DNA from 3 places in the Halobacillus sp. SY10 genome. Region 1 is predicted to be linked to each of the others. Evidence: predicted binding sites of a transcription regulator. Region 1 holds the regulator's gene; each other region holds the start of a gene.

What was found. Region 1 encodes LexA, which represses DNA repair genes until DNA is damaged. Its sites were predicted from a motif close to CGAACATATGTTCG; they were not measured.
Region 2: ACJA3J_RS13745 (DNA polymerase IV) is a predicted target of LexA. The motif match lies at 2,258-2,271, and genes of this name have one in related genera.
Region 3: ACJA3J_RS19505 (YolD-like family protein) is a predicted target of LexA. The motif match lies at 3,671-3,684, and genes of this name have one in related genera.

The regions. Positions count from the first base shown of each region.
Region 1 is NZ_CP174345.1:2,083,960-2,090,452, reverse strand. It holds gene tkt (transketolase) at 95-2,098, opposite strand; gene ACJA3J_RS10655 (DUF896 domain-containing protein) at 2,277-2,510, opposite strand; gene ACJA3J_RS10650 (recombinase family protein) at 2,596-3,255, opposite strand; gene lexA (transcriptional repressor LexA) at 3,556-4,179, shown strand; gene ACJA3J_RS10640 (hypothetical protein) at 4,227-4,451, opposite strand; gene glnA (type I glutamate--ammonia ligase) at 4,615-5,946, opposite strand; gene ACJA3J_RS10630 (MerR family transcriptional regulator) at 5,971-6,375, opposite strand.
Region 2 is NZ_CP174345.1:2,679,549-2,686,041, reverse strand. It holds gene ACJA3J_RS13760 (acyl-CoA carboxylase subunit beta) at 1-343, shown strand, start outside; gene ACJA3J_RS13755 (M20/M25/M40 family metallo-hydrolase) at 414-1,538, shown strand; gene ACJA3J_RS13750 (hypothetical protein) at 1,727-1,849, opposite strand; gene ACJA3J_RS13745 (DNA polymerase IV) at 2,289-3,536, shown strand; gene ACJA3J_RS13740 (YpzI family protein) at 3,596-3,724, shown strand; gene ACJA3J_RS13735 (small acid-soluble spore protein P) at 3,743-3,892, shown strand; gene ACJA3J_RS13730 (DUF3892 domain-containing protein) at 4,014-4,238, shown strand; gene ACJA3J_RS13725 (ABC transporter ATP-binding protein) at 5,000-5,701, shown strand; gene ACJA3J_RS13720 (FtsX-like permease family protein) at 5,698-6,493, shown strand, end outside.
Region 3 is NZ_CP174345.1:3,855,298-3,861,790, forward strand. It holds gene speE (spermidine synthase) at 1-679, opposite strand, end outside; gene ACJA3J_RS19500 (transglycosylase domain-containing protein) at 817-2,868, shown strand; gene ACJA3J_RS19505 (YolD-like family protein) at 3,311-3,655, opposite strand; gene ACJA3J_RS19510 (hypothetical protein) at 3,780-4,007, opposite strand; gene ACJA3J_RS19515 (YwhD family protein) at 4,110-4,652, opposite strand; gene ACJA3J_RS19520 (GNAT family N-acetyltransferase) at 4,739-5,302, opposite strand; gene ACJA3J_RS19525 (ABC transporter permease subunit) at 5,299-6,493, opposite strand, start outside.

The DNA of each region.
Region 1 (6,493 bases):
GTTGTCCCTACTATTTACCGCGAATTTTCAAGAGCAGATTGAAATTCACGGCATAAAAAGAAGCTGCCTTAGGAACAGGCAGCTTCTCCCTAGTTTATTTCATCAAGTTTTCCGCATGCTTCACTACGTTTTCTACAGTGAAACCATAGTTCTCAATCACAGTATTCCCTGGAGCAGAAGCACCGAACTTGTCGATTCCGATGACGGAACCATCCAAACCTACATAACGGTCCCAACCGAACGATGCGCCCATTTCAACTGCCAGACGTTTGCGGACAGAAGAAGGAAGGACTTGTTCTTTGTATTCTTTAGGCTGAGCTTCAAAGCGATCGAAGGAAGGTACACTGACAACACGGACGTCGTAACCATTCTTCTTCAATTCCGCTTGAGCTTCAACAATCAATTGTACTTCAGAACCTGAAGCAAGTAGGATCGCATCCGGCTCTTCTTTATCGGAATCGCTAAGGATGTACGCCCCTTTCTTCATTCCTTCGTATGCAAGTTCCTCTGTACCTTGAAGGGTCGGTAACCCTTGGCGAGTTAGGACAAGTGCTGTTGGAGTCGATTCAGACTCTAAAGCAAGTCTCCATGCCGCATTGGTTTCGTTCCCATCCGCAGGACGAAGGACGGAAAGGTTTGGCATCGCACGAAGAGAAGCCAATTGTTCCACAGGTTCGTGCGTCGGACCATCTTCTCCAACGGCAACAGAGTCATGAGTGAAGACGTAGTTCACAGGTAGGTTTTGCAGAGCGGACAAGCGGACCGCTGGACGCAGGTAGTCACTGAAGACAAAGAATGTACCCGCATATACGTTAAGTCCACCATGAAGACCCATTCCGTTTAAGGCAGCCGCCATGGCAAATTCACGAACTCCGAACCAGATGTTTCGACCTGCGTAGTTGTTACGTGAAAAGTCTTCTTCATCTTTGACGGCCGTTTTATTTGAACCTGCAAGGTCGGCACTACCACCAAAGAAGTTAGGGATAGCTTTTGAAAGAGCGTTGATCGCATCTCCAGAAGCTGCGCGTGTCGCAGGGCTGTCTTCGCCCACCTGATAAGTTGGAAGACTTTGATCCCAGCCTTCAGGAAGCTCTCCGCGAATCGCACGCTCAAACTCTTCCGCAAGCTCTGGATGTGCTTCTTTGTACTGAGCTATTAGGTTGTTCCAGGATTCTTCTTTATCCTGACCATTTTGCTGAACCTTTTCTTTAAAGTCCTGATAGACCTCTTCAGGTACGTGGAATGGCTCGTGATCCCACTTGTAGAACTGTTTAGCTGCCGTTCCTTCCTCTTCTCCTAAAGGAGCACCGTGGGAGGCAGACTTACCAGATTTATTAGGAGATCCATACCCAATAACCGTTTTCACTTCGATCATTGTTGGTTGATCTGTATTCGCTTTTGCTTTCTCAAGTGCCTGAGCAATATCCTCTGTGTTCGTACCATCCTCTACGCGAATCACCTGCCATCCATAGGCTTCATAGCGCTTTTCAACACTCTCGCTGAAGGAACGATCAAGGTCGCCATCAAGAGAAATATCATTGGAATCATAAAGAACGATCAATTTACCTAGACCAAGGTGACCGGCAAGAGAAGCTGATTCCTGGGATACCCCTTCCATCAAGTCCCCGTCACCACAAATGGAATAAGTGTAATGGTCAACGACATTATAACCTTCACGGTTATATTTCGCTGCAAGGTGAGCTTCAGCCATTGCCATTCCGGTCGCCATTGCAATACCTTGTCCAAGGGGACCTGTAGTTGCTTCTACACCGTCTGTGTGACCAAACTCTGGGTGACCAGGGGTTTTGGAATCCCATTGACGGAAGGACTTAAGGTCGTCCATCGTCACGTTATAACCGGATAAGTGGAGCAAGCTGTAAAGAAGCATAGATCCGTGTCCAGCAGATAGGACGAAACGGTCGCGGTCGAACCAGTTCGAGTTTTTCGGATTATGATCCATGAACTGAGTCCATAGCGTATATGCCATCGGTGCTGCACCCATCGGCATCCCCGGGTGTCCGGAGTTTGCTTTTTCTACTGCATCGATTGTTAAAGTTCTAATCGTATTGATTGATGTTTGTTCAAGGCTGTTTGCCATGTTCAACATTCCCCTTTCGTTTCAGGTATATGTACCATGTATTATCCTATAATGAAATTCATTTTGAAACAAGCGTTGTGCGAAATCTTTGCACAACCTCCCACCTAATTTCCCCCTTATTAAGGGTTTTAAACAAAAAAACCGCATTCGAAAATTATCGAACACGGAGATTTAAAAATTAGTTCTTTTTTTCGTTTTCCTGCATTTGACGGAGCTTCTTAGGTGTCACGTCATCCCCATTCGGGTCGATGACGGTAACTCCTTTCAGCTGATTCTTGAAAGATTGACGAGCATTTTTCAAGTATTCCTGACGCAGTTTCTGCTGTTCCGCTTTTTCTTCCTTCGAAAGTTCTTCCTGCTTGGATTTATTCGCTAGTTCATTTATACGATTAATTTTTTCTTTAGATAACATAGATCCTTCTCCTTTACTCATAGTCTGGATCGTAAAAACATGAAAAAGACAAGAAATCCACAGATCCTTGTCCTTAAACTATATATTACCGTGATTCTTCTTCTTTTTCAAGCGATAGGTATTCCTTGTATCTGCGATGAACCGTAGCCTTCGATACATCATATCCAAGGCCTCTTAGTGTCGCAGCGATATCTTTAAACGTCAGCTCATTTTTCCTTAACCGGACCACTTCTTCAATAGGAAATTCGATTCTCTCACGACCTGGCGCCTGGTCCCGATTGGATAAATTGATTGATGGGTCATAGCCGCCCTCAACAGCTTTTCTCATTCCCCGGCGTATTTTCATATTATGTATTTTTCTCTGGTATTCCTCTACGATCCCCACAATCTGTAAAACCATAGAATCCGACTCTGATAACTGCAACTCTCCCTGATTTGATAAAGAATACACCTTAATATTCAACCGATTCAATTGATGAAACAATGCGATTTTCGTATTCCCACGTCCCAATCGAGTCTCATCCTGAATCACCAGAGCTTCCGCACGCCCGGAAGAAAAATATTCCAGCATACGGAAGATCCCGTCCCGCTCAATATCGTAACCACTCGCTTGTTCTTCAATACATTCCACAACTTCAAATTCGTGACTCTCTGCCATTGAAGTCAACTCGGTTCTTTGGCGGTTTAATGATGTCACTTGAGCTTCTTTTTCCGTACTTACCCTGCAGTATAAAATCACCTTCAATTGAATGTTCCTCTCTCTTTCTCTATTAAACAGCTGTGACCATAGAATAATAGAGAATGATAAAACTAACAATAAAAAGAATAATGTAGGTGTAGTCCAGCTTCGATAATTTGTTAAACATACATAACCCCTCCGTTTTCATAGAACGAACGTTCTTAAGAACCTGTGTTCGCGTTTGTTAATTTTATTATATACGAACACAGGTTCTTGTCAATGGTTTTTTTCGAACGCGTGTTTGTATTTTTGAATCATAAGTGGTACAATGTGGTTACTATAATCCTATGTACGAGGTGCTAATCTATGAGTAAACTTTCAAAACGGCAGCAGGAAATACTAGATTTTATTAAAGAACAGGTTTTAATGAAAGGATATCCACCATCCGTAAGGGAGATCGGTCAATCCGTTGGTCTCGCTTCAAGTTCAACAGTACATGGTCACTTATCCAGATTAGAGAAAAAAGGCTATATTAGACGCGATCCGACGAAACCTCGTGCCATTGAAGTAATTGAATTGGAAGAAGATCACAGTATTCCGAGAAGTGAAGCCTCCTACGCTCCAGTAATCGGTAAAGTCACGGCCGGTTCCCCGATTACAGCTGTAGAGAATATCGAAGAATATGTCCCGCTTCCAGATACACTCGCAGGATCGGATGACAACACGTTCGTCCTGATCGTCCAAGGGGAAAGTATGATTGAGGCAGGAATTCTAGACGGCGACATGGTCATCGTCAGACAACAGCAAACCGCTCAGAACGGTGACATCGTCGTGGCGATGACAGAAGATGAAGAAGCAACTGTAAAACGATTCTTCAAGGAAAGAAATCACGTTCGTTTACAGCCTGAAAACGCAACAATGGAACCAATCCTATTACAGGACGTATCCATTTTAGGGAAAGTCGTCGGTCTATACAGAACCGTACATTAATTGAAAGAGGCGAGTTTTGTTAAACTCGCCTCTTTCTTTATTTTTTGTCATGCTCCATAACTTTTCCGGATGGAGGTTAAAGGAAATACAGACAATATATTATTTTTTCTGAACGTTCTCACTTGTTTTCGTTCATAGCAGTAAGCAATTACATATTCATCCTGAATGTCGACCACTCTAACCACCCGTTGAGACAAATCGCCTTTGTGGTTGATATAGATCCATTCCAACTTCATCTTTTCGAGTTTTGAACGTTGGATTAATGCTTCCATTGGTGACACCTCCATAACAGGAACGTTTGTTCTTACTAACATTATATGTAACACATCCCCCAAAGTATACGACCAAAATCTTGGAATTATCTTCACCCCATTCAAATTGTTCCGTGAGGCAAAGAAAAACCCTTGAAGCTATTAGCTTCAAGGGTTTTAAGGTTTAATACGTCTGTAAATATTGTTCGCGTTCCCAGGGATGAACCTGTGTACGGAACATATCCCATTCAATTTCTTTCGCTTCGATGAAATGTTCAAATAGGTGTTCGCCGAGAGCTTCTACCATGATTGGATCTTGATGCAGCTCTTCCAATGCATCATACAAAGTAGCAGGTAGGTCTTTAACTCCGTGTGCTTCACGCTCTTTCTTATCCATCACGTAAATGTTCCGATCGACAGGAGCTGGTGCTTCCAGTTTATTTTCCACACCATCAAGTCCAGCAGCAAGAAGGACTGCCATCGCCATGTATGGGTTCGCTGATGGATCCACACTCCGAACTTCGATTCTTGTGCTCAAACCACGGGATGTTGGAACACGTACGAGCGGACTACGGTTCTGACCGGACCATGCTACATAACATGGAGCCTCATACCCTGGTACAAGACGCTTGTAAGAGTTGACAGTAGGGTTTGTCACGGCTGTGAAGTTCGTTGCATGCTTGATGATGCCTGCTGTAAACTGGTAAGCCACTTCTGACAGTTGTTCCTTCCCTTTCTCATCAAAGAAAGCATTACCCTTTTCGTTGAAAAGAGACATGTTCGCGTGCATACCAGATCCATTCACGCCAAACAACGGCTTAGGCATGAACGTTGCATGCAAGCCATGTTGACGTGCTATCGTTTTGACGACAAGTTTGAATGTTTGAATATCATCACAGTGCTTGACGGCATCCGCATATTTAAAGTCGATTTCGTGCTGACCTGGAGCGACTTCATGGTGAGAGGCTTCAATTTCAAAGCCCATTTCCTCAAGCTCAAGGACGATGTCACGACGGCAGTTTTCACCAAGATCGGTCGGTGCCAAGTCGAAATAGCCGCCTTTATCATTCAATTCCATCGTCGGTTCGCCTTTTTCATCTAATTTGAATAGGAAAAATTCAGGTTCTGTACCAATGTTGAAAGCAGAAAATCCGAGTTTCTCCATTTTTTTGATGTTACGCTTTAAGTTATAGCGTGGGCATCCTTCAAAAGGAGTTTGGTCTGGGTTGTAGATGTCACAGATGAATCGTGCGACCTTCCCTTTTTCTGAAGTCCAAGGGAAAACGACGAAGGTATCCAGGTCTGGAACCAAATACATGTCCGACTCCTCGATACGAACGAATCCTTCAATGGAGGACCCGTCAAACATCATCATGCCATCAATAGCTTTATCCAACTGGCTTAGTGGAATTTCCACGTTTTTGATCGTACCAAGCATATCCGTGAACTGAAGACGGATAAACTTGACGTTTTCCTCATCGATTTTTTTGTAGATTTCTTCTTTTGTTAAACCCATTGAATTTCTCCTCTCAACACAAAATTAATGGAAGAACCTTGACATTTCTCCCTGTCTGATTGCTAATTTACCTTGTCTTCCCGCTGTGAATAGTTCTCGTTGCAGCATACGACGTAGTTCTTTTTCGGTAAGTTCATTATGAACTTCCTTCACTTGATCCTCGTCATATACTTCATTATCTGGCTGATCGTTCAGCTTCAGAACTTTCTTGATTCCGGCCATGTTCACACCTTGATCGATCAAGTCTTTGATTTCAAGCAGCCGATCAACATCATTAAATGAGAACATGCGACGGTTCCCTTCTGAACGGGCCGGCTGAACCAGCTCGTGCTGTTCGTAGTACCGGATCTGCCGTGCAGTAAGGTCTGTCAATGATTGAACAATCCCCATCGGGAATAACGGCATAGAACGACGAATTTCATCACTCATCGATGTGCCACCTCCCCATAAGAATGATACTTTAATTATACGTCACGCAAGGGATATGTCAACATATGTGAGGAATGTTCACACAATTTGGGGCTATTTTTTGAAAGGGTTATCATTC
Region 2 (6,493 bases), 600 kb from region 1:
TTATGGAGGAGCCTATGTCGCTTTGAATAGTAAATCGATCGGGGCCGATCTCGTTTATGCCTGGCCAAATGCGGAAATTGCCGTGATGGGTCCTGAAGGCGCGGCAAATATCATTTTTGCCAAAGAAATCAGAGAAAGTGACACACCAGAAGAAACGCGGCAAAATAAAATCAATGAATACAGAGAACGATTCGCAAATCCATACGTAGCCGCAGGACTCGGGATGATCGATGATGTCATTGATCCAAGAGAAACACGGTCAACACTAATCAAAGCACTGGATATGCTGAAGAATAAACACGAAGAACGCCCATATAAAAAACACGGTAACATCCCTCTATAATTGACACCGTCCTCCAGTTCCGCTAACGTACTAAGAGGAATGTGTTTACATATGAAGGAGGAAGACATATATGGTAGCCATTAACAAAGAACGCTTGCTGGAAGAGTTCTTAGAGTTGGTACAAATCGACTCAGAAACAACGCAGGAAGCTGAAATCGCTAAAGTATTAAAAAAGAAATTCGAGGACTTAGGTTTGGAAGTGCTTGAAGATGATGCTGCCTCGATTACTGGTCACGGGGCAAACAACCTGATCTGCAATCTAGAAGGTTCTAAAAAGGACGCAGAGCCGATTTATTTCACTTCCCACATGGATACAGTGGTCCCAGGGAACGGCGTTAAACCTTCTGTAGAAGACGGGTATATCGTAACAGATGGTACGACAATCCTTGGAGCGGATGACAAAGCAGGCGTCGCTGCCATTCTTGAAGCGATCCGTTCTCTTCAGGAACAAAACGTGGAGCATGGTGACCTGCAGTTCGTCATCACCGTAGGAGAAGAAAGCGGTCTTGTTGGCGCGAAGGCTCTGGATGCTTCCATGCTCAAAGCGAAATATGGGTATGCGCTTGACAGTGATGGTCAAGTCGGAAACATTATCGTAGCTGCTCCTACCCAGGCAAAAATCAATGCGATCGTCAAAGGGAAGACGGCTCATGCAGGAGTTGCCCCTGAAAAAGGAATTTCAGCAATCACACTGGCTTCCCGCGCGATTGCTAAAATGCCACTGGGCCGTATCGATGACGAAACAACAGCGAACATCGGACGTTTTGAAGGCGGTCAAAAAACGAATATCGTTTGTGATCACGTAGAGGTCTTAGCCGAAGCCCGTTCTCTAGATCCTGAAAAAATGGAAGCGCAAGTCGAGAAAATGAAGCGAGCGTTCCAAGAAACAGCAGAGGAAATGGGTGGCGAAGTCGAACTCGATGTCGAAATCATGTACCCTGGCTACAAGCAGCAAGCCGGAGACCAGGTCGTTGAAGTCGCACGTTCTGCTGCGAAACGGATCGGCCGCGAAAGTGAACTGCTGACAAGTGGCGGCGGAAGTGATGCCAACGTCATCGCAGGCCACGGCGTACCTACAGTCAACTTGAGTGTAGGATACGAAGAAATCCATACAACCAACGAACGCATGCCTGTGAGCGAGCTTGAAAAAATCACAGAGTTCGTAACAGCGATCGTTGAAGAAGTAGCACAATAACAAAAGTGGACTCCCTGAAATTTCAGGGAGCCTTTTTTTTGATTCACATTACAGTTTTACACATAAGCTCCCGATTGTGGAAGACTCGATTTCGAGACTTTTGTTGAGTGGATGGGGGCGGGGGAGATGACTCGCTTTCCATGGGAGCGCAATGAGCACATACCACGCATCCTTAAAGGAAGCCTTGCCTAGTTGAAATAATGAATGACAATTCCTGGCCATGGATACGGGGTCAGGGAAACGACGATTTGCAGTGCTTTGAATCCGTCAGTAGAAAAACACACACGTTCGTGTCTCCATTCGTTTTTCATGCGGACGTTTCCCAGACCCTGTTCCCACGCCTTATTCGCGCGGGATCTATGGTTAAAACGACTCTATAACGGCGTGTGTGAACAGGTCTTCATTACAAAGCTCGGCAGGTTACTGTTAGAGGGATTTTGAGAACCTCGTATGGTAAAGGGGCGGAGGGAAACGGTGAGACTCCTGTGGGAAGTGCGTGGTAGATGAGACCCCGCAGAGCGTGAGCTCGAGGAGGCTCATCACTCGCCCACGGAAAGCGAACCTTTTCCCGGAGCCCCTAAATTCTCACAATAGTCTCGAAATCGAGTCTTACACAATCCTGCCAGTTAGTTCAATAACACGATTATGAGTTTTATGTATTAGACAAACAATAAATGAAGCGTTGAGGAACAATAATGAAGCTTAGCATGGTATAATAGAGAACAAATGTTCCAATGGAGGAAGAACGTTATGCAGTCCAAATGGTATCCTAAAAAAGGACGCGTCATTTTTCATGTCGATATGAACAGTTTCTATGCATCTGTGGAAGCAGCTTTTGATCCATCATTAAAAGGAAAGCCGCTTGCCATTGCAGGAAACCCTGAAGAAAGACGCGGAATTATTGTCACAAGCAGTTATGAAGCCCGCAAGTACGGGGTTAAAACGACGATGCCTTTAGGAGAGGCGAGAAGGTTGTGCCCTGATTTGATTGTTATGGGGCCGACGTTTGAACGATACCGTACAGCATCAAAAGAGATGTTCAAGATCTTAGCTGATGTGACGCCGCTCGTACAGCCTGTTTCCATTGACGAGGGTTATATGGATATTACCAACTGCGCGGACCAAGGTTCCCCTCCAGAAATAGCCGAACGTATCCAGCAGCGGATTAATGAAGAACTCGATCTTCCATGCAGTATCGGGATAGCTCCAAATAAATTTTTGGCAAAAATGGCTTCTGATATGAAAAAGCCTATGGGAATCACGATCTTACGGAAAAGAGATCTTGAAACAAAATTATGGCCTTTACCGATAGAAGAAATGTACGGAGTCGGGTCGAAAACAGCAGAGAAATTAAGGAAAGTCGGCATAGAAACCATTGGGGATTTAGCCAAACACCCTGTCCTTGAGTTGAAGGGTGTTCTTGGAATCAATGGAGAGCGACTAAAAAATAGAGCGAATGGAATGGATGATCGGCCTGTTGACCCTGAGGCTGTTCATGAATTTAAAAGTATCGGCACATCAACAACGCTTCCACAGGATACGACGGATGACACGGAGGTACAAACGGTCATTCGCAGACTTTCCAATAAAGTGGAAGGTCGGATGAAAAATAAAAAGGTTCTTGCGAGAAATGTGCAGTTGACGATTCGTTATCATGATCGTAAAACAGTGACACGTAGTCGGCAGCTGCAGGAATTCATCCATTCGTCTGAAGATCTTTTTCAAGTGGCGATGCAATTATTCGATGACCACTGGAATCAGCAGCCTGTTCGTCTGCTCGGCGTTACCGCGAGCGACCTGGCGGAGAAATCAGAAGTCAGTCAACAACTTGATCTCTTTAATTTTGAACAATATGCCAGCAAGGAAAAATTGTATCAAACGATTGATGATCTGACTGAGAAATACGGCAAAAACCCTTTCCGTAACCTCAGTAATCCTTCGAACCCCCAGGTGAATACGAGCTTTCAAAAGGACTTTCTCGACGATTTCAAAAAATGATTCCCAGGCATAGCCTCCATTTTCTTTTCCATACTAAAAGGGAAGGGAGGCGTTCTAGAATGGGTAGAGATCGACAAGAGAAAAAGTTGAAAAAATCCGGCAGAGTGGAGTCCGACCGTGATCAGCGCCTAAGTTATCCAGGTGCGACCGCGATGGAGGGGCCTGAAGCAGCTCGTAAACGCAGATAATCAAGGAGGCGGATTTTTATGGGTAGACGCATGGGACCAAAACAACAGGAACAACCGAACTTACCACTAGGGCCGAAACAAGCATACGGGGAACCGGCTCAAGGATCTCATAAAGTGAAAAACAGGCAGCATTCGCGTCAAAAACAAAAATCTTCTCACGATATGTAAGATGAAAAGGCAGCCTTTTTGGCTGTCTTTTTTACTATAAAACATCCAATTATCTCCACAGGAATGATGCTCATATTATCTGGGTTCTTGGACAAAATAATTCTTGAGGAGGTTGAGAATGATGCCAGAACGAATTGTCGCCGTTAGAAAAAACGGGCAAGGTAGCATTGTTGAAATGCAACTGTCGTCAGGACAAGTGATCGATTATAAGCGAGCACATGAAATGGCGCGCAGTGGTGAACTGGAACACGTGAACCTCATTCGAGGCAAAGATGGAGAAGAACATCTGCGCAGTGAACCAGATGGCATTCAATCCAACAACTTGGACAACCTTCCATCTTTCTAATAGAGAACCCAGGCAAAGCCTCGCGCTTGCCTGGGTTTTCTTTATTTCGCTAAAGCTCCCGTTTGTGGAAGACTCAGTTTCGAGACATTTGTTGAGTGGATGGGGGCTGCGGGGAATGGCTCGCTTTCCGCGGGAGCGCGGTGAGCCTCCTCGGACTGCGTCCTGTGGGGTCTCACCAAGCACTTTTTTCCCGCAGGAGTCTCCCCATTCCCCTCCGCCCCTTTACCATAAGAGTATCTCGAAACCACACTTTCAGAATAAGCAGCTTTCCGGCGTAATGAAAGGTAATGGGTTCAACTTACAACCAAGCAGTCATTTTAACCCTAACGCTTGCTATAGAGCGCTTTTTAACTAGAATGCAGTGGTTATGGAAGACGCTCCATTTGTGTATGTGGGTTCGTTATTCACATATATCGAATGGGGTGGTTGGGAAGCTGCGAGACTCCCGTGGGAGAAAGGAGATAGGCGAGATCCCGCAGGACGAAGTCCGAGGAAGCTCGCCACTCCCCCACAGGAAAGCGAGTAGCTTCCCAGCCACCCCTGACGCTCAACACGGCAACGAACCCCCAAAAACATCTCGAAATCGAGTCTTCAAGAATCCTGCCATTTTCTTCAACAACAATAGTGAGTGGGATGATAAATAATGAAATATATACATATAAATATTTCAAAAAGTTATTGACTTCTTTTTTTATTGAGGTACACTAAAAATGAAATAAATGATGTATTTTATTACAAAACTTTTAATTGGAGATGATGATATGGCAATCTTCGCAAATCAAGTCAATAAAACGTATCAGAGCGGAGAAGTGAAAGTTCAGGCGCTGCGCCAGGCGTCATTAGAAGTACCAGATGAAAAAATCGTAACGATTCTTGGGCCTTCAGGGTCAGGAAAATCAACGCTGCTTAATGTCATCGGGGGAATCGACCGTTACGATTCAGGGTCAATCAAAGTAGGAGACACGGTTCTTGATCAATTGAAGGATCGCCAACTTACTGATTACCGACGGAAATTCGTAGGGTTCATTTTTCAGCAGTATAATTTAATTCCAACACTGACCGTCGAAGAAAATGTTGAAGTGGGTCGGGAATTGAGCCAGCAGCCGCTCGACATGAAAGACACGCTTGAAAAAGTAGGCATGTGGGATAAGAAAGATAAATTCCCTTCTCAATTGAGCGGTGGTGAACAGCAGCGTGTCGCAATCGCGAGAGCACTGATTAAAAACCCGCAGATTTTACTTTGTGATGAACCAACAGGCGCCCTTGATGAAGAAACAGGGAAAAATATCTTGAAGTTGTTGAAGTTCGTAAATGAGCAGTACGGCACAACGGTTTTAATTATCACCCATAACCAGGGAATCGGTGAGATGGCTCATTCTGTTATCCGAATGAAAAGCGGTGAAATTATTGATTCCTATGAAAACGAAAATCCTGTCCACCCAGAGAAGGTGACATGGTCATGATTTTAAAGAAATCTGTGTACCGGACTTTAAAAGAAAAGAAATTTCAATATGCCGGGGTGGCCGTTCTTCTTTTACTTGCAGTTATGCTTTATGTATCCTTATCCATGGCCATCACGACACTGGAATCAAGAAATGAAACATTTTCGGAGGACTATAAACAGGAAAGCTTTCATTTTGTAGCTGGTGGGAGTGTTACAGATGAACAGCTCTCTTTATGGGAAGATGAGTACAATGTGACTTTAGAGAAACGTAAGTATGTTGATTTTGAGGTCGATGATTCGACGTTACGTGTGTTTACGACTACAGAATCTGTTAATATCCCTTATATCGCTGAAGGGAAAGCACCAACAGGCGATCAAGAACTGGCTGTATCCAAAGTGTATGCGGAAAAACATCAGTATCAGTTGGGTGATACCATTACAATCGGTGATGATGAATTTGAAATTACAGGCTTCGTCTATTTACCCGATTATATTTATATGATCGAGCAAATGACAGATTTGTTAGCAGATGCTGAAAAATTTGGGATTGCGGTCGTTTCCCGCACAAGTTTTTCCGGACAGACGGAAATTCTAGGATGGACAGGAGATGGAGATGTTCCTAATGGGTTTAGGGAAGCGGTAAGTGAAGAAACGGCTCTTTTGCAATTCGTCCATTCAGACGATAACCCTCGCATCGGTTTTGTGGAAACAGAAATTGAAGGCGCCAAAGGTATGACCACTACATTACCGCTGTTCATTCTTGCCCTCTCAATTGCCATGGTATTGATGCTCATGAAGCGACGGATGGAAA
Region 3 (6,493 bases), 1.8 Mb from region 1:
GCCCGCTTGGATAAGTCGGGATGTTCGCTGTGTACACTTTTGTGATCGGGAAGGTTTCTTTCACATCGCTATACACCTGGCGGATAAGATCTGCTTTAAACCATGGGTTATCCGTTTGGGCAACGAAAATACCGTCCTCTTTCAATGCTTTGGCAATGCCCTCATAGAAACCTTTGGAAAAAAGATTGACAGCAGGACCTACGGGTTCGGTGGAATCGACCATGATGACATCATACTCGTTTTCACTTTTTGCGATGTGCATGAAACCGTCGCCCACCTTCACTTCGACACGGTTATCCTCAAGAGCTCCGGCAATAGAAGGTAAATACTTCTTCGAATACTCGATGACTTTCCCGTCGATTTCCACAAGCGTTGCTTTTTCTACGCTTTCATGTTTCAACACTTCACGAATGACGCCACCGTCACCGCCACCCACGACAAGAACGTTTTTCGGATTCGGGTGGGTAAACAATGGAACATGGGCAACCATTTCGTGATAGACAAATTCATCCTTCTCTGTCGTCATGACCATGTCATCAAGGACGAGCATATTCCCCCACTCCGCTGTTTCCAGCATCTCTAAATCTTGAAAGTCTGTTTTCTCACTATGGAGGGAGCGATTGACCTTCGCTGTAATCCCGAAATGATCGGTCTGTTTTTCAGTAAACCATGTACCCATGCTGCATTTCTCCTTTTTCATCTATGAAATAACTTTCATTCTATACGATTGTTTCACTCAAGAAGTTTATTTTACTACGTATTCTCACATAATAATAGCAGTCTTTATACATTCGTAACAGTTAGGAGTATAAAAGGATGCGATCATTTTTCAGAACGACTTATCGATGGACGATCCGCGGTATGAAACTCGCCGTCTTCGGGACAATCGTAGGGATTGTCGGAATTATCGGCGTGTTGATCTATGCCATCACTCAGGGACCTCCATCGTTGATGACTGAACAGAATACCGTCTTCTATGGGACAGACGGGGAAATCATAGGAGAAGAGCAAGGGGCCGAAGAACGTTACTGGATTAACATAGAGGAAATGCCCGAATCTATCAAAGACGCTACCCTTGCCATTGAAGACCGGCGTTTCTATAACCACTTCGGTTTCGATGTGAAGCGAATTGCAGCAGCGGCACTTACGGATCTTAAGCAGATGAGAATGGCCGAGGGGGCCAGCACCATCACCCAGCAGTATGCAAGAAACTTATACCTTTCCCATGATAAAACATGGAAGCGGAAACTAAACGAAGCTCTCTATGCCCTACGATTAGAAATTTTTTATAACAAAGATGAAATATTGGAAGGTTATTTGAACACCATCTATTACGGCCACGGGGCTTATGGAATTGAAGCTGCCAGCCGGCAATATTTCAATAAACACGCGGCTGATCTTACTTTGACAGAAGCTTCCATGTTAGCAGGCATTCCTAAAGGCCCAACCTATTATTCACCACTGGCGAACGCTGAACGAGCAGAAGCAAGACAACAACAAATCTTAGCTGAAATGGAACAGAACGGCTATATCACTTCCTCTGAAAAAAGAGCAGCCGTAGAAGCGAGCATCTCCTATGCTGACGGTGAAGAAGATGCCACCCAGGAGATTGCTCCCTATTTTCAGGACCAAGTCGTTACAGAAGCGGCTCAGCTGCTTGAAGTAGACAGAGAAAGTGTCCAGACAGGCGGCTATCATATTCACACCACGCTGATTGAAGAGCATCAACGGATTTTGGAAGAGCAGGTGAAAAGAAACATTCCAGGGAGTGAAGAAATCCAAGTCGCATCTGCTGTTATGAACAGCCATTCTGGAGCAATTACGGCCCTTGTCGGTGGTAAAGATTATGGAGAAAGTCCGTTCAATAGAGCCACTCAGGCGAAACGTTCCGTCGGTTCAACCATCAAACCTTTTCTGTATTATGCAGCGCTCGCGGAAGGGTACTCCCCTGTCACGATGAAAGAGACGCAGCCTGTTGAAATTGAGGTAGAAGGTAAAACGGAACCCTATGTTCCATCCAATTTCAATGGCCAATATGCAGAAGAACCGATTTCCATGGCTCAAGCCCTTGCCGTTTCCGATAATATTTATGCGGTGAAAACCCACATGGATATCGGACCGGAAAAGCTCGGGAAAACGATGAAGACGTTCGGTGTAGAAGAAACGTTCAAGCCCCATCCTTCCCTTGCCTTAGGATACTCCTCCATATCCCTTTTCGATATGGTCAGTGCCTATGGGAAAATGGTGAAAGGAACAGAATCCATCGAGGGCCATACAATCGCTAAAATTACCGACCGACACGGGAATGTTCTGTATGAATACCAACCGGCTTACAATAAAGACGATGCTGTCGATCGAGTACGGGCGTTCACTGTGACCCATATGATGACAGGGATGTTCGATCCGATCTTAGATGCCGATTATGCATCGGTTACAGGTACTCCAATTAAAGGGAAGCTGACACGCATGTATGGAGGGAAATCCGGAACCACCGACAATGATAGCTGGATGATCGGATTCAGCCCTCAGTACGTCTCCGGTGTATGGGTCGGATATGATGAAGGCAGTAAGCCGCTCAAAGACTTCAACGACCATCGGTATGCGAAAGCCATCTGGGCCGATACGATGGAGAAAATACACGAGACAGAACCTACAGCAGCCTTCATCCCGCCCCCAGGGGTGAAAGGGGTCTACATCGACCCGGAAACCGGCTATGTCGCAGGTCCCAACTGTCCGCAGGAACGGTTAGTTTACATGGAAGAATCTGATATTCCTGAGGATGTTTGTGGCGGAGACGAAAGCAAGGATGTTGATGATGAATTCAAAGATGATCCTTGGTTCAAAGATGTAGTGGACTGGTTCTTTTAATGCGATTCTCGGTTCTTTGGTGCGATTCATGCTCTCTTTGGCGCGATTCATGCTCTCTTTGGCGCGATTCATGCTCTCTTTGGCGCGATTCATGCTCTCTTTGGCGCGATTCATGCTCTCTTTGGCGCGATTCATGCTCTCTTTGGCGCGATTCATGCTCTCTTTGGCGCGATTCATGCTCTCTTTGGCGCGATTCATGCTCTCTTTGGCGCGAAAGGTCATCCTCACAACGGATGACCTTTCGCTTTTTTTAACTGCTTTATCACACAATAAAAAAAGACAGAGAAAACGACCGGGGGAACCGGTCGCTTTCTCTGTCCTAGTAAACATGTATAATCCATGTGTTACTTAATATATTACCCTAATCGCTGATTCGTCAAGATTGGGCGTCTGAATTCTTACACTTTTTTCATGAACATTTTGTGAACAAATCGTGAACACCTTACAAAATGGCAAGGTCAGCGATATCATCCAGGGGAATGCGGATCTTCTCTTTCGTCTGTCCATCAACCCCTGATACGGTGTGATTATTACGGTTCACATGGGTCACCTTCATCCTTATATCTTCATACTCGAAACCATTGTGGACTCTAACCTGGACAGTAAGATTGTCCGTTAGTGCCCTCTGCAAAAGAAAGTCAATCTCGACAGCTTTCTGCTCATCCATAATTCCTTTTTCTACCCGCTGATCTTCTTTCCAAAGTTTTTTCACCATCTCTACATGCTCCGGTAACATGAGCGATGTCCACTTGATCGTCCCGCGATCACGATTCCGGTTATCCATCATTGGCTCCCTCCACCACGAACGTTTGTTCTTATTCTATCATAAAAGAGGGAATCGTAAACTGGAATTTTCATACTTAGCTAAATGGGCGTCTCTCTTGTCTAGAAAAAGGAGTGTACGCTTTATCCTACTCCATTTCTTTGTTACCTGCGTTTGCCTTCTTCTGATAACCGAACACAAAAATACAACTCACATAGATCACGAACGCGCCTGAAACAAACCATAACCCTGATGTTAAATACTCATGTTCTGCATAAAAAGACCATTTAAACAGGAAATGAAGAATTCCTGAAATCAACCCCACAAGAGCAATCACAAAGTGAAATACTACATCATCTTCTAAAATCCTTTTCATAGGATCCACTCCTTTCTTTTACAAAAAAAATCAAATGAGAAAGAGGGAAACCCAGCAGATTCCCCTCTCTTCATAACGATGCTATGAGCTTGCAATCATGAATTATTGTACACCTAGAGAGTCTTTCAATTCCTGTGCTGTGTTCTCCCATAGTTCTGGTTTGAAATCACGCAAATATCCTCCGAGCAGCTTTTTCGACTTTTCATCAAGATGATCGACGACAAAGCGACCCTTCAAGGATTTATCCATGTGGTTCACGTGTTCAGGCATCAATTTGTATCCGCGCTTGATGGACCTGTCCACGACAATCTCACTGGCAGCTACGCCGTGGTAACACGGTCTTCCTTCCTGGTAATCCACCGTTACCCATGCGATCCAATATTTCAGTCCGTTTTTAACGACTTCACGGTCGGTAATGAACTTGATCCGTTTTTCTACTTTACTACGCGCGTGAAGCGCACCCATATCGACATAAGCTTCGTCTTCATTCGGGTCCACAATGACCGGGGTCATGTTCTCCAAACTGATGGAACCGACACCATATCCTCCATGACCATCGGTCGAATCATCTTTAATGATTGTGAATTGGTTCTTCTTTTTATCGTTGCTTTCACCTTTGTTTTTAAATTGATCGAACTCTTTCATAAAGCGATCCTCCTCTTCAATCGTCCTCTTATTTTGTCCCATTTTAACATACAAAACAGTTCTTGTTAGAAGAGATGCTTCATGATTCATTGGTCAAACGTTTGTTTAACCTGCTCGTATTCCTTTTTCAGCATGGAAAACACGACGGTATCCTGAAATCTCTCTCCATCAAAATCTGTTTCCCTTAATACTCCCTCTTCCCGGAAGCCAAACTTATTCAAGAGCCTGCGTGATCCCTCATTTTCAGCAAAAATGTCTCCGACAATCCGGTTCAGATTCAGTGTGTCGAACGCATAGGGGAGAACATTAAGTAAAACTTCTGTCATGATGCCTGCCTTTTGGTACTTTGGATGAATGACCGCTCCCATTTCTGCTTTCCTATGCCAAAGATTCCATTTGTGAAAACGGAAAAAGCCAATACATTCCCCTTCTTCGTTCTCAATCACCCATGGTATTTCTTTATGCTTACGAAAGCCAGCCAGTCTTTCTTCTACGTAAACTTCCATCTCCTTCAAAAACAGAACGGGGTGAGGAGTGATGTATTTCATCGTATCCGGCCGGCTCATGAATTGGAACAAGGAGGGTGCGTCGGATATTTTTAAACCTCTCATCTTTATCTTTTCCATTACAAACACAGGAATATGATTCATATAGACTTTCTCCTGTCCCTGTGATCGTCTCGGGAATCAGATCCGCCTGTTTGTTTCGAACTTTGAACGAAGACAAAATCCGCTTCCTTGAGTGAATCATCTTTTTCTCTATGCGTTTCTTTTCTACGGAACACCCTCTTGAGCCATGTGTTCTGTTCTACAGGTACTCCCACACGACGTTGCTGCACTTCCTTAATCCCCTGGATGATCAACTGCATCGAGACAATGATTGCCATGAAACAAAGAAGTGTAGGGATAATGAGCCACCAACGCCCTGTCATCAACGAATCTTTGGCTGCTCCGATCATCCCGGACCATTCATAGGTGGTACTCGTTGGTGGGTCTGCCACAAAATCATAGCTTACTTTTGTCCCTCCAAAATAAATGTCAAATACGCCAAGGTGAATGAAAATAAGCAACGTTTGGATAAACTGCTGGCCAAAAATAATCCCCATTCTGGCACTTAAATGCGGCATCAAATGCTTCCACAACAGATGAACAGAACTGCCTCCAAGCACCTTTGTACTTGTTACGAACTCTTCTTTCATAATCAACTTCATTTCATTGCCGAACAACGTTATCACAAGCGGAACAGCTAAAAGTGTCAAAATGATCCCCTGATAAAGGATCCTCTCTATTTCTGTCGTCGTAAACCCACCAGGAGGCATCCATAACACCGGCTTCAATAGCAAAAAGGCAATGATGGTCATCGGTAAAAAATGCATGCTGTCTACGAATTTTTCAAAAACCAGCTGTACCCTTTTCGGTAGAAAGAAAGCATAAGGAATAGCTAAAAGGAAGCCAATACCCATTCGTAAGAAAGCAATCACAAGACCGAAAATGATCGTGTATTTCGCACCGACAATGATTTGGTCAAACACGCTAAAACCAAGAGCATCGGTACCCAAAAATACATACTCCGGCGTGTGGGGCATCGAACTGACTAATGTCCCTTCATCATCGTAGATCAGTCGATGCTGATCGATCAGCGGCTCTGCGGTCATGGTATAAGCGATACTGATAATGATAGCTCCCGTAATGACTGTAAAACCTAAGAGAAACTTTATATTTTTAAAATGAGCCCCGATTTCTGACAACGCATGAGAAAGCCACCCTCTGCCCCCTTTGAAAGAGACGCCTCCTACAAAACTGTTCATACGTGTAGCGACTTCTACGGACTTCTTTTCATCC